Regions from separate parts of the Ralstonia sp. 24A2 genome, predicted to be linked through region 3. Evidence: predicted binding sites of a transcription regulator. Region 3 holds the regulator's gene; each other region holds the start of a gene.
The links. The regulator FliA, encoded in region 3, starts transcription of late flagellar genes. The targets are predictions, from matches to a motif close to CTAAAGTTTNNNNNNNNNNNGCCGNTA.
Positions count from the first base shown of each region.

Region 1: a site for FliA is predicted at 2,854-2,880, ahead of flgM (flagellar biosynthesis anti-sigma factor FlgM). Genes of this name have one in related genera too.
Region 2: a site for FliA is predicted at 2,597-2,623, ahead of fliD (flagellar filament capping protein FliD). Genes of this name have one in related genera too.

Region 1 covers NZ_JBPVZD010000003.1:1,188,976-1,193,238, forward strand. The annotation lists gene ACS13N_RS22870 (porin) at 1-617, shown strand, start outside; gene ACS13N_RS22875 (LuxR C-terminal-related transcriptional regulator) at 740-1,456, opposite strand; gene ACS13N_RS22880 (flagella synthesis protein FlgN) at 1,908-2,369, opposite strand; gene flgM (flagellar biosynthesis anti-sigma factor FlgM) at 2,488-2,817, opposite strand; gene flgA (flagellar basal body P-ring formation chaperone FlgA) at 2,940-3,830, opposite strand; gene flgB (flagellar basal body rod protein FlgB) at 4,224-4,263, shown strand, end outside.
Region 2 covers NZ_JBPVZD010000003.1:1,217,449-1,221,711, reverse strand. The annotation lists gene fliS (flagellar export chaperone FliS) at 29-457, opposite strand; gene fliD (flagellar filament capping protein FliD) at 510-2,552, opposite strand; gene ACS13N_RS23030 (flagellin N-terminal helical domain-containing protein) at 2,750-3,571, opposite strand; gene ACS13N_RS23025 (LuxR C-terminal-related transcriptional regulator) at 3,975-4,263, shown strand, end outside.
Region 3 covers NZ_JBPVZD010000003.1:434,483-438,745, forward strand. The annotation lists gene ACS13N_RS19390 (MBL fold metallo-hydrolase) at 111-1,205, shown strand; gene ACS13N_RS19395 (RNA polymerase sigma factor FliA) at 1,241-2,002, opposite strand; gene ACS13N_RS19400 (MinD/ParA family ATP-binding protein) at 2,011-2,802, opposite strand; gene flhF (flagellar biosynthesis protein FlhF) at 2,818-4,263, opposite strand, start outside.

The DNA.
Region 1 (4,263 bases), 750 kb from region 3:
CCTACCTGGGCAACGGCCGCACGGGCGCAGCTGGCATCTCGGGCCTGGTGGGCGATTCGGGCTGGAACAACTCGATCCTGTACACCACACCGGACATGAACGGCTTCACCGGCACGCTGATGTACGGTGCGGGTGAACAGGCCGGCCACGATGGCCAGAACAAGTTTGGCGCGGGCTTCCTGTACTTCCGCGGCAACTTTGCGGCCACCGCGGCTTTCCAGCAGGTGCGCTTCGATGCCAACCCGGGTGACCTGAATGCGCTGGTGGCAGGTTTCCAGCGTCAGACGGCAACGCAACTGGGCGCCTCGTACGACTTCGGCGTGGTCAAGCTGTATGGCCAGTACCAGTACATCAAGAACACGATCGCCTCGGGCGATGCGAAGAGCAACGGCGGCCAGCTGGGCGTTTCGATCCCGGTCGGCCCGGGCAGCGTGCTGGCTTCGTACGCCTACACGAAGACCTCGGGTGCAGCGGACGTGAAGCGCAACACCTGGGCAATCGGCTACGACTATTCGCTGTCCAAGCGCACGGATGTGTATGCCGCGTACTTCCGCGACAAGGTATCCGACCTGAGCTCGGCTGATACTTTCGGCGTGGGCATCCGCGCAAAGTTCTAAACCTGCGCTTTCCTTGTCACCGCCCGTGTGTCGACAGCGCGGGTGGGTATTTACAGCGGCGTCCGGGGTTCCGGGCGCCGTTTTTTGCTTCGGGAAGACGAGTAGTGAATGGGGTGGGGTGCTCAACCGGTACGCGCGATGCGTACGGGTGCCACGGACGACGTGGCCGGCTCAGCCACCAGTTGCGGCTGATTCAGCAGCATGGCGCCACGCTGGGTGGCGACGAATACGGCTTCGGTACGGCTGCGGACTTCCAGGCGACGGTACAGCGCATTGATGTGCGCCTTGGCCGTGGCCTCGGAGATGCTAAGCATGCGGCTGATGGTTTTGACCGGATGACCGCGCGAGAGCAGAACCAGGATTTCGTATTGGCGTTGGGTGAGTCCCAATAATGCGCAGTCGTCGGCGCCGTTGGCGGCACCACCTGCCAGCGTATCCGATCGGGCAAGCACGATTGAGGCCGGTATATAACGGCCGCCGGCCAGCACCAATTCCAATGCCGCTGCAATCAACTTGCCGGAATAGCTTTTCAGCAGATAAGCCGAGATATTCAATTGCATCAGCGCGCGCACATGGGCGGCTGAATCGCTTTCACCCAGCACGGCGACATGCCGTGGGTGCGGCTGCTGCAGCAACCGGGAGAGCGCCGGCAGATCGTCGATGCCCGGCAGGGGCAGGCCGATCAGGGCCAACTCGGCGTCCGCATGCGCCGCGAGGTTTTCAAAGAGGGCCTCGTCCGGGTCGACGCTGACGACTTCGGAAATGGCCGGCAAAGATTGCAAAACGTGGGTCGCACCGGCACGCACCAAGGGGTGTGCCTCAACTACGATCGATTTCACTGCGCCGCCTGTCTGGTTATGGTTGTTTGCCCATTTCCGGAATATGGCCGGCCGTCGCCCATTTGGATCGGCGAGATCCAAATTGATGCAGGCGTGGCTGGTAGAAACGCAATGACGCGCGGTTTCGGTATGTTTCCCCGTTCAACCGGCAGTCACCAAGTACGGTGCCGCCGGGCCGAAACCTTGGCATGCCATTCAGGCGCGATTTCTTTCCGGTTTTCTTGTTTATGTCGCCAGGCGCGGAGGATATACCCCGCCAAAATCGGCAGAATAAATCCCCAGCTTGCTTGTTGCACCCATCAATGGGATGTAAACCTTTTTGTTTACCCCGATCGGTGGTGTGCTAAGCCCATATAGATAGCAGGATCAAGCAGGGCCAGCTAGCCCCACTTCAAACCCATTGACGTAAACGTAAACCGGCGAATCTTCGCCGCCGGAGGCGCCGTGCGGTTTACTGCGCGACGACGGAGAAGCGCGGCATCGACAGCGGTTGCTTGCCGTCGCGGCCGTAAGGCGTGCCGCCGCCGTTATTGGCTGCGTGCAGGACCGACAGCGCGTTTTGCGTGGCGCGCAGGCGCAGATCGATCAGGGTGCCGTTGTCCAGATTGCGCTGGCGCAGGGTGTGGGCCAGGGCCAGGTTCTCGTCGAACAGGCGGCTGGCGGTTTCATCGGTGCGCAGGTATTTGACCAGCCCGTACGGATCGGCGCCGCCATGCTGCGCCCACCACAGGCGGCGCTCGCGGTCGGCTTCGCCCAGGGCGGCGAGCTGTTTCTGCTTGGTCTGGGTGACGCGCTCGAGCTCGACCATGTCGCCGTCGCGCAACGCTTGCGCTTCGGCTTCGAGGGTCAGGGTGGCTGCGCGGAGCAGTTCCTGCTCGTCGGCAAGGGTGCGGATCAGCAGTGTGTTGTCCATGTTGGCGACCTTTAGCTGGGGAGCTTGGGCAGCCGCCGGCCGGCACACCGCCCCGCCGCGATCAGCCAAGGGCCGGCGGCGTCATGAGAAATGGGGGACGGACGACGGGAGGCTCCCGTCAGACCTTTTTGCTTTGTGCCGAGAGCAGCGAATGCGCGTCGGACAGCGCCGCATCGGCGATCTTGCCGGCGTCCATCTTGAGCGTGCCGTTCTGAATGGCGCTGCGGATCTGCTCGACGCGTGCTGCGTCGAAGTCGCCGCTGCCCACTTGGCGCGAAACTTGATGGACCGACAGCGAAGGCGCGGTCGTGTCCTGGCCGCTGTGGCGCGTCGTACCCGTAGCCGTCGTGGCGGCTTGGGGCGAGCCGGTCGCGCGTGCAGACCCGGACGCAGCGTCCTTGGTCGGCGCAATGGCCGGCGTGTTGTTGACGATATGGTTGATTTTCACGGGTGTCTCCGAAGAGCGCGTTCATCCTATCACCCATATCGGCCAACCCCCGTCCAAACTTTAGCGGGGGATATCGGTTGTGCATCACAGTAGATATGTGATCGATTGATCTCAAATCGATCTCAAAACTGGATTGCGACCACACCGGCGGACTGCGCAATGCCGGAAACGACGTTGCCGTTGGCCGTGCGCACCTGCGCCACCTGGCCCACGGCGGCCTGGTTCATGGCCCGGCCGTCGCTGGTGACCTGGAAGCCGCCGCCCTCGGCGACGAGCTTGACGGTCTGGCCGGCCTGTACGGCAATTGGCAGGCGCAGGCTCTCGGCACGCAACGGCTGGTTGGCCGCCACGCTGGTTACCAGTACGCGCCCGACCACGTCGGCGGGCTGCTGCACGACGGACGGCGGCAGCATCGAGAGATCCCCCGTGCGGGCTTCCAGATCACTCATGTCGAGCGTCTTGCCCGGCGAGAGCTGGTGCGAAGCGACGTAATACGTCCCGGTAATCTGGATGGTGGCCGGCACCCACGCCGCCCAGGCGTGAGGTGACTTGCAGCGCACTCCAACTTGGATGCGGCCGCGCAGGCGGTTGGCCGCCGGCAGCATCAGGTCGACCTGATCGCAGGGCTGGTTGGCCACGCGCGGGTCGACCGGGCCGACCTCCACCGAGGCGCGCGGGGCGCCGGCGTCATTGGTGCCGCCCAGGATGTCCAGCTGCGACTGCAGTTGCTGCTGGATCTGCATCTGGATGGCGTTCGGGCCCTGGATGGTGGTCGTGGCGGGTTGTGCGGCCTGGCCGGGCATCGGCATGTTGGCGGCTGCTGGTGCATAGCCGACGCGCATCATGCCTTGCGCATGCGCCAGGATCGGATGGGCGAGGCTTACCAGCACGCCCAGCGCCAGGGCCAGCAGCAGCTTGCGCTGGCGGGCGGCCAACGGCATTGCCGCGGCGCCATGGCGGCGGCCAACGGCAAAGGTCGGGTACTGGGCGCTGCGTACAAACCGCGTGGACATGGAAAGCCCTCCATCGAAAGTCCGGTGAAGTGTAGCCACGCGCGCGGGAGGGCCAAATGCGGAAATGTCGGCCAATCCCCCCCTTATTCGGACGAATGCTCTTGCCAGGTGGCCCCTAGACTTTGCAACGTGGTGAAGTCCCTGGCGTTGCGTGGTGCTGTTCCATTTGCCGCGCGGCCTGCCCCGGAAGGTCGGTTTCCCGGCCGGCCCCCGGATCCGCAGACAAGGCCCTCTCCACTGAGGCTGCATGACGGCAACTCAGCAATACAGCGGTTCTGGAGACGGCATCGGCGGTTTTGAAGGGGCCGCCGATGCCTGCTTCTCCAACCCCACGGAATACCAACCCGGCGGGTGGCAGCACCAACAAGACGCCACGCGCGAGGAAAGACAGACATGGTCGACAAGCTGGATCAGTTGTTCGGTTTTCAGGAGA
Region 2 (4,263 bases), 780 kb from region 3:
AAATCGCTTTGCTGCGCGGCCAGCCGCGTCAGCTCACAACACTCAGGTGGTTGCTGGGGGCCGCCGCACCCGGCTGGCCAATGGCAAGCCAAGCATCCTGCAGCGAAGCCAGCAAACCGTCAACCTCGGTAAGCATCGACAGATCGTTGGTGCCATTGGCCACCAGCAGGCGGCGCAGCATGTAGTCGTACAGGCCGTTGAGCTGCACGGCGATCTCGCCACCACGCTGGTGGTCAAGACTGGCCTGCAACCCCTGGCCGATGATCGAGATGGCCTTGTCGAAGGCACGCAGCTTGGTGGGCAGGTCACCGCGCTCGATGGAGGCGGCGGCAAGCTTGACGGCCGCGCGTGCTCCTTCGAACAGCATGGCGATCAGCCGATGCGGGTTGGCGTCAACCACAGACGTCTCGATACCGACTTGCGCGTAGGCACCGATGGCGCGGCGTGCTGCGTACATGGGAAAGGTCCTCGCTGTGTGATCTTGTTATGGGTGTTGCTTCAATCCTGACTTAGCTGCTCTTGGTCTGGTTCGCAATGGCCGCGAGCTGCGTGGTCAGGTAGGTGCTGGTATTCGTCATGCTGGCCACCGCTGCAGACAGCGCGTTGAACTGCGTGTAGTACAGGGCCTGCTTGTTGCTCAACTGCAGTTGCATATTGGTGATCTGGCTGGCGAGCGAGGTGAGCGAGCTGTTGATCGAGTCTGTCTCGTTCTGCACCATGCCGTTGGTCGACAGCAGATTGGTCATGACCGTGCTCAGCTGCGCGGCATAGCCACGCTGCACCGTCACCGTACCGCGGTTGCCCAGGGTGCCGCCGGTCACCTGCACGGTCAGGCCGTCGACGGCCGTACCGGTGGCGCCGTACAGGTTCTGACCCGAGCCCGTGGCCGCCACACCGTTGATGGTGCCCTGCACGTCCGTACCAATCGTTGCGGTGGGGCTGCCGAACAAAGACGAAGCGCCATTGCCCGACACCGACACCGACGAGATCGAACCGAACTGGTTGTCGGTAATCGACAGCACACCGCTGGCATTGGCGGAAACCGATGCCGTGACCTTGGCGCTCTGCAGGCTCGACGACGCGTTGATCTGGCTCTGGATTTGCGCAGCAAGACCCGCGGCGCTGTAGCTGCCGGCCGGCACCGTCACGTTGACGGCGATGCCGCTGATGTTGAAAGCCAGCGTGTCGTTGGAGCCTGCCGTGATGGTCGTGTTGGCTGCAGCCGAGCCCGTGAGCGAGCCCTGCGTGGCCAGTTGCGTCACGTTGACGCCATAGCTGCCCGCCTGCGTGGTATCCGAGAAGGACGGCACGTTGACCAGTGCATCCGTAGCCGTGCCGGTGCCTGCAAACAGGCTCGCCACCTGGCTGGGCGACGCAGCAATGGCGGCCGACAGCTTGGTGTTGTCGACTGCCAGCGTGCCGTCCGAATTCATCGTCACGCCCACGCTGCCCAGCGACTGATAGTTGCCGTTGCCAACCGCCTGGCCCAGCACGTCGGTAATCTGGCTGATAAGCGTCTTGGTGCTCACATCGCCCGCCAGCGGGCCGTCGTTGGCCTTGTTGCTGGTGTCGATGTTGGTGAGAGCGTTCAGCTGCGTGCGCAGCGCGTTGTAGCCGTTCACAAAGTTGGTGACGGCGGTGGTGGTGGCGGTCGGGTCGTTGGCCACGGTCACGGTGGTGCTGCCCGTCTTGGCCAGCGTGAACGACGTGCCGTCCACCACGTTGGACAACGTGTTGGTCGGGCTCTGCACGGCAATGCCATTGATGGTGGCCTGGGCGTTCTGGCCCGTGGTCACCTCGGTCATGTTCTGCGTGCCGGCGGGGTCTTGCGAGAGCAGCGATTGCAGCGTCGCATCGCCTGACACGGAAATCTTCATCTCCGAGTTGGAGCCACCCGCCGTGGAGGTCAGCACCAGACGGTACGGACTGCCGCTGCCGTCATCCACGATGCTGGCCGAGACACCCAGGTTGGCCGAGTTGATGGCATCACGAATGCCAGCCAGCGTGTTGTTGGACGAATTAATGGTGATCGAGCCGCCGGCCAAGCTGCCGTTCTGCGTGAACGTGGAGCCGGTGTACTTGCCGCCCGAGAGGCTGCCGCCCGATACCGAGCCGAACGAAAACGAAATCGTCGTGGACGTGCCGCTGCCGATGGCCGTGGTGGTGGACGTCTGCCCTTGCGCGGCCAGCACCTGCGATTGCGCAAGCTGCGTCACGTTGACGGCATACGAACTGGCCGGCGCCGAGCCGGTGACGGATGCACTCAGCACCGACGCGTCATAGCCGCTCGCCTTCATGGCGCTGTAGTTCGATGCAGTGGTCAGATTCGACAGTGCAGTCTGGAAGGTCGACAGCGCGCTCTTGAGCGTGCCCACGGCCGAGAGCTGCGTCTGATACGAGCTCTGCTGGGTCTGCAACTGTGTCAGCGGCCGGCTTTCCACGCTCATCAGGCTGGAGACCAGCGAATTGACGTCGATGCTCGTCCCGATACCGGGGATCGAGATCGGCGGTACATAGCCGCCGGTTGTGGAAGAGGTCGTAGTAGTCGCCATGATCGAATCTGGTGAGCGTCTGCTTGGCGGGAAGTCTCTCTTGTCAACGGCAGCGCCGGCCACTTCTTTAGGGCATGGCGCCCATACGCCACCCCTGATGAAGGGGGGTGTCGTTCAGCCAAAAAAAAGGCCGGCGCCCCGAAGAGCGCCGACCCTTGTCCCAGCCGCCAAGCGGCCGGGCCAGCTTCCGTCTGCTATTAGCCCTTCAGCAGGTTCAGGATGCTGTTCGGTGCCGAGTTGGCTTGCGCCAGCATGGCCGTACCTGCTTGCTGCAGGATGTTCTGGCGGGTCATGTTCGACGTTTCAGCCGCGTAGTCGGTGTCGATCATGGCGGACTTTGCAGCCGACAGAGCGGTGTTCGACGAGGTCAGCGTGTTGATGGTCGAGCTCAGACCGCTTTGCTGTGCACCCAGGCTGGCACGTGCCGACTTCAGGCTGGCCAGGTCGGTATCGATGGCCGCCTGAGCTGCCGTGGCGTTGGCAGTCGACGTGACGCTCGTGCCGGTCAGCGTGCCGAAGCTTGCCATGTTGGCGTTGGTCACCGTTGCCACGTCGGTTGCCGAGCTTTGGCCGTATTGGAACGTCGTGGACGTCACCGTGCCGTCGAACAGCTTGGCGCCGTTGTAGTTGGCGTTCGTCTCGATGTTCTTGTTGGCCGAGGCCAGCTGTTGGTATTCCTTGTCCAGGTTGGCCTGGTCGGTGGTCGACAGACCGCCGTTGTTGGCTTCCACAGCCAGCTGACGCATACGTTGCAGGTTGTTTTCAACCTGGCCCAGGTACGAGTCGGCCGTTTGCAGGTACGACTGTGCGTTGTTGGCGTTCTGGATACCTTGGGTTTGCGAGTTCAGCGTGGTGGTCAGGCTCGACGACACAGCGTAAGCGGCGGCATCGTCCTTGGCGCTGTTCACGCGCAGACCGGTCGACAGACGTTGCAGCGACGTTTGCAGAGCGTTCTGCGATTGCGACAGAGCTTGCTGCGTTTGCAGGGACGAGATGTTGGTATTAAGGCTGAGGGACATGACGGCTCCTAAGTTTCCCGATGGCGTTGTTGCCCGTTTGGTTGCTCGTTCCGGCTAGGCCGGGCAACGTGACCTGCAACTTGAAGGGGATCAGGTCTGCGTTGTACTCAGGTTATCGGTGGCCGCGGCAGAAAGTTTAGGGGCAACTTGACAAATTTGTGCGCGAGCGGCGGTTTGGCCTGGCGGGACACCCTACTTTCACCCCCTACCAAAAGAGGCACTGGGCGTCCTTCTTGGCGGATAGGTGCTCGGCTATACTCGATCGATCCGTTCAGAGGCGCCCGCATCCCTATATAGAGAGCGCCATCGCACAGATGGGGAGTTGCAAGCCCGCCGGACCAGCCCAAACCTGCCGGCGGTTAGAAGAGCTCAAGTCGAGCCCGTTTGACCCGCAACGCCCACCATGCTCAACGTTCTGATTGTCGAACCGCACGATATTGCCCGTGCCGGCTTGCGCCAGATCCTCAAGGATTCACGCCTGGCCCGGCAGATCGAGGCAGTGCCCGACCTGCACAACGCCAACCAAGACCTGCTTGCCGAACGCGAGTGGGACGTCATGCTGTTCTCGGTGGAATCTGCCACCGGTGACGAATTCCTGACCATCAAGACCGTCCGCCAGCAGCACGCACGCCTGGCCGTACTGGCACTGGGCCGTCATCCCGAGGCGTTGCTGGCCGTGCGGGCGCTCAAGG
Region 3 (4,263 bases):
TCAGCCTAGGCAGCGCCCAACCCGATGTTCAAGAAACAACACAACTTGATATTCCTTGATATTCAAGCGGGCTCCCTCAAGTGCGGGACTCGTCCATCCCCAGCGATGCCATGAAGAACCCTCACTACGATCCGGCCAAGCCCCACCACACGCCGGACGGCTTCCGCAACCGCTACCCTCACCCGCGCCCCGGCGGTGACTTCTGGAAATGGCAACGTGAGCGCCGCAAGGCCGGGCTCCCCAAGCCGCCCACGCTGGACCTCTCCTGCATTGCACCCAACCTGAGCGCGGTACACCAGCCGCCCGACGTGCCGCAGCTCACCTGGATCGGGCATGAAACGCTGCTGCTGCAGATTGACGGGCTGAACGTGCTGACCGACCCGGTGTTCTCCGAGCGCGCCTCGCCGCTGTCGTTTACCGGCCCGCGCCGGCACCAGCCGCCGGGCCTGTCACTCAAGCAACTGCCGCATATCGACCTGGTGCTGATCTCGCACAACCACTACGACCATCTGGACAAAGCGAGCGTGCGTGCGCTGATGCGCCAGCCGGGCGGTGCACCGATGTTTTTCGTACCGCTGGGCATCGACCACTGGTTCGCGCGCAACGTGCGGGGCACGCGCCTCACGGGTGAGGGGGGCAACATGAGCGCCAACGTACGCGCCTTCGACTGGGACGACGAGGCCAACTTCGGCCCCTTCACCGCGCACTTCTGCGCCGTGCAGCATTGGTCCGCACGCGGCCTGTACGACCGCAACCAGACCCTATGGGGCAGTTGGGCATTGCTGCATCCGCGCCTGCGCTTCTGGTTCTCGGGCGATCTGGGGTATTCGCAGGACACGCGCGACATCGGCACACGCTTCGGCCACTTTGATGTGGCCGCGATTGCCGTGGGCGCCTACGAGCCGCGCTGGTTCATGAAGGCCCAGCACATCGACCCCACCGAGGCGGTGCAGGTCATGCATGACGTCGGCGCGCGGCAGGCGGTGGGCATCCACTGGGGCACGTTCGCGCTGACGGACGAACCGCTCGACCAGCCCATCGCCGATCTGGCCCATGCATTGAAGGCCGCCGATGTGCCCGCAGAGCGCTTCGCCCTTTTCAAGCATGGCGAGACACGCGTGTGGGATGCCGCGACGCAACGCCTCGTCACCGCATTGCCCAAAGAAAAATCGCGGCCGCGAGATGACTCGCTAGCCGCGCAGTAAAACTCTGGCAGGTAACGCTACGGACTAAGCCGGCATCAGGTCGGTGTCGGCAGCCATGCACGGTCACGCAGACGGGCGCGGATGCGTGCGATGGCCTGGCTGTGGATCTGGCACACGCGCGATTCCGACACGCCCATCACGGCGCCGATCTCACGCAGGTTCAGATCCTGCTCGTAGTAGAGGCTCATCATGAGCTTCTCGCGCTCGGGCAGGCCCTCGATGGCGGCCACCACCGATTCGCGCAGGTCGTGGTCCAGCAACTGGTCCAGCGGCGTGGAATCGTTCTCGGCGGCGCGGTTCTCGATGAAGGCGTCGGCGTCTTCGCGGTCGAAATCTTCGTAGTACAGGAGCTGGCTGCCTTGCAGGTCGACCAGTTGCTTCTGGTAGTCGGCCAGCGACATGCCCAGCGCGGTGGCAATCTCGGTTTCGGTTGGCGCGCGGCCCTTTTGCTGCTGCAGCTTCTGGATCGCCTGCTCGATCGTGCGGGCGTTGCGGCGCAGGCCGCGCGGCAGCCAGTCGGAGCCACGCAGCTCATCGAGGATGGCACCACGGATACGCTGGGCCGCATAGAACTCGAACTGCACGCCCTGCGTTTCTTCATAACGCGACAGCGCATCGAGCAAGCCCATCATGCCGGCCTGGATCAGATCGTCGAGTTCGACGCTGGCCGGCAGCTTCACCATCATCTGGTTGGCAATGCGGCGCACCAGCGGTGCGTACGTCGCCATCTCGTCGGACTTGGTCTTGCGACCGGTTGCGGTGTACATATCCATGCCTGCCTTTGGCGCTTCGTTCATGGTGCGCCTCAATAAACCATCTCGGCCGCGCGCGCGGTGGCGCGGGGCGTCAGGATCGACGTTGTTTGTGCCGCCTCATGGGCCGCCGCATCCGGCGCAGCCTGAGTCGGTTCTTGCGCCGATACCATCACCCGCGATGCCACAGCACTGTCGGTGCCATCTGCGGCCTGGGCCTCGGCGCTGGCCCAGCTCAGCATCTCTTCGGCAAGCTGGCGGAAGGCCATGGCCGAAGGCGATGCGGGAAACGCGCTCGCCACGGGCTTGCCGAGCGAGAGCGCCAGTTCTACGTGCCGGTCTTCCGGCAGATAACCGGCAAAGTCGATGCGGGTGTTCAGGTACTGACCCACCGTGTTGGCCAGGTTGCCGAACACGCGTACGGCGGAGTCGACCGAATGCGCGCCGCAGACCACCGTGCGGATACCAGCACCACCCTGCAGCCCCGCGGTTTTCTTGAGCAGCGTGTACGCGCTCTTGATCCCTTCCGGGCCATCGGAGAACACCAGCAGCACGTCATCGCAGGCTTCGGCCACCGTACCCAGCGCACGGCTGCCGAAATGCGCGGCCACCAGGGTGACGTCGGCGCTGTCGTCGTGCTGCTCAAGCATGCCGGCCACCGCCAGCATGGTCTGGGCACTCACCACGGCAGCGTCGCGACCCATGGCTGACAACGCAATGCGCAGGTTGTCGACAAAGTCGTCGATCTGCTCTTCTGCACCGATCACCAGCACGCGGCGGCTGGCCACCTGGCCGAGCATGCGGCGCAGTCCGGCGGCCTGATCCTTGGCGAATGGGGTCGTCATGGTCGCCCCTCTTTGTTATGCGAAATCGAAAGCGGCCAGGCCCGGTTCGCGGCCGCGTGCGGCGCCTTGCGCCACCAGCAGCGATTCATCCGAATCCAGCGCGAACGACGATTGCTCGGCACTTGCACGGAAGCTGCGGTGGATCAGCAGCTTCTTGTTCGGTACTGCAATGTCCTCCGGCACACGCTGGCCGTACGACACGTAGTGCAGCGGCAGGCGGCGGCGGATCATCACGTCCATCGCGTGGCCCACCGAGGCGGCCTCGTCGATCTTGGTCAGGATGCAGCCAGCCAGGTTGGCATCGCGGTAGGCGCCCACCACTTCATCGAGCGTCTTGCCGTTGCTCGCGGCATTCAGCAGCAGCAGGCGTTTGATGGACGGGCCCACGGCGTGCAGCATCGCCATCTGTTCGGACACCGCGCGGTCACGCTGGCTCATGCCGATGGTGTCGATCAGCACGACGTGCTTCTCGCGCAGATCGTTCAGCGCCAGGCTCAGGTCTTGCGCGTCTTTCACGGCATGCACCGAGACGCCCAGGATCTTGCCGTAGATGCGCAGTTGTTCGTGGCCGCCGATCCGGTAGCTGTCGGTCGAGAGCAGCGCCACGCGCGATGCGCCATGGCGCAGCACGAAGCGCGCAGCCAGCTTGGCGGTCGTGGTGGTCTTGCCCACACCGGTCGGGCCCATCAGGGCAAACACGCCGCCCTGGTCGAGCAGGCTGTTTTCATCCGACACGGTGGTCAGGTTCTTTTCAATGGCGCGCTGCACGAAATCCAGCGCACCTTCATACGTGTCGTGCTGCGGCATGTTCTCCAGCACGTAGCGCGTGAGCTGTGCCGAGAAACCCGCGTTCAGCATGGTCTGGAACAGGCGCGTGCGCACCGGATCGCCCAGCTTCACACCCAGCGAAGCCAGGCTCGACATGGCGTCGTTCAGCGTGCTCTTGAGCACGTCGATCTCGCTGACCATGCGGCGGGTCATCGCGTCGGTTTCGGCCCGAATGCTCTCTTTCATGTCGGCTTGGATGGCCGAGCGCTGCAGGCTCACGTCTTCGCGCGGAGCGTCAGGTTTGGCCATCGAATCCTCCATGCGGACGAAGATGTCGGCCGGCTTGGCGGACTCAACTTGCGGTTGCGGGCGGGCAATCTGCTGCTCGGCGGCGCGGGCTGCACGCGCTTGGGCTTCCACGCGCTCAGCAAACGAGCGCAGCGTGGTCGGCTGCTCATCGTGCTCACGGCGGGCGGCCGGGCGCTTGATCTGCTCGACGGGTTCGTCTTCCGGCACCACGGTGCGGCGGGCGATGAACTGGGCCGTGCTGGCCAGCGTCTGGGCGGCATCTTCGTTGGCGCGCTCCAGCGACAGGCCTGCCAGCATGCGGGTGGAGGCCACCAGCGGGTCCACACCCAGCAGCGTTTCCGATGTACCGAGCTCCACGTCGTCATCCACGCGGGCTTGCAGCTT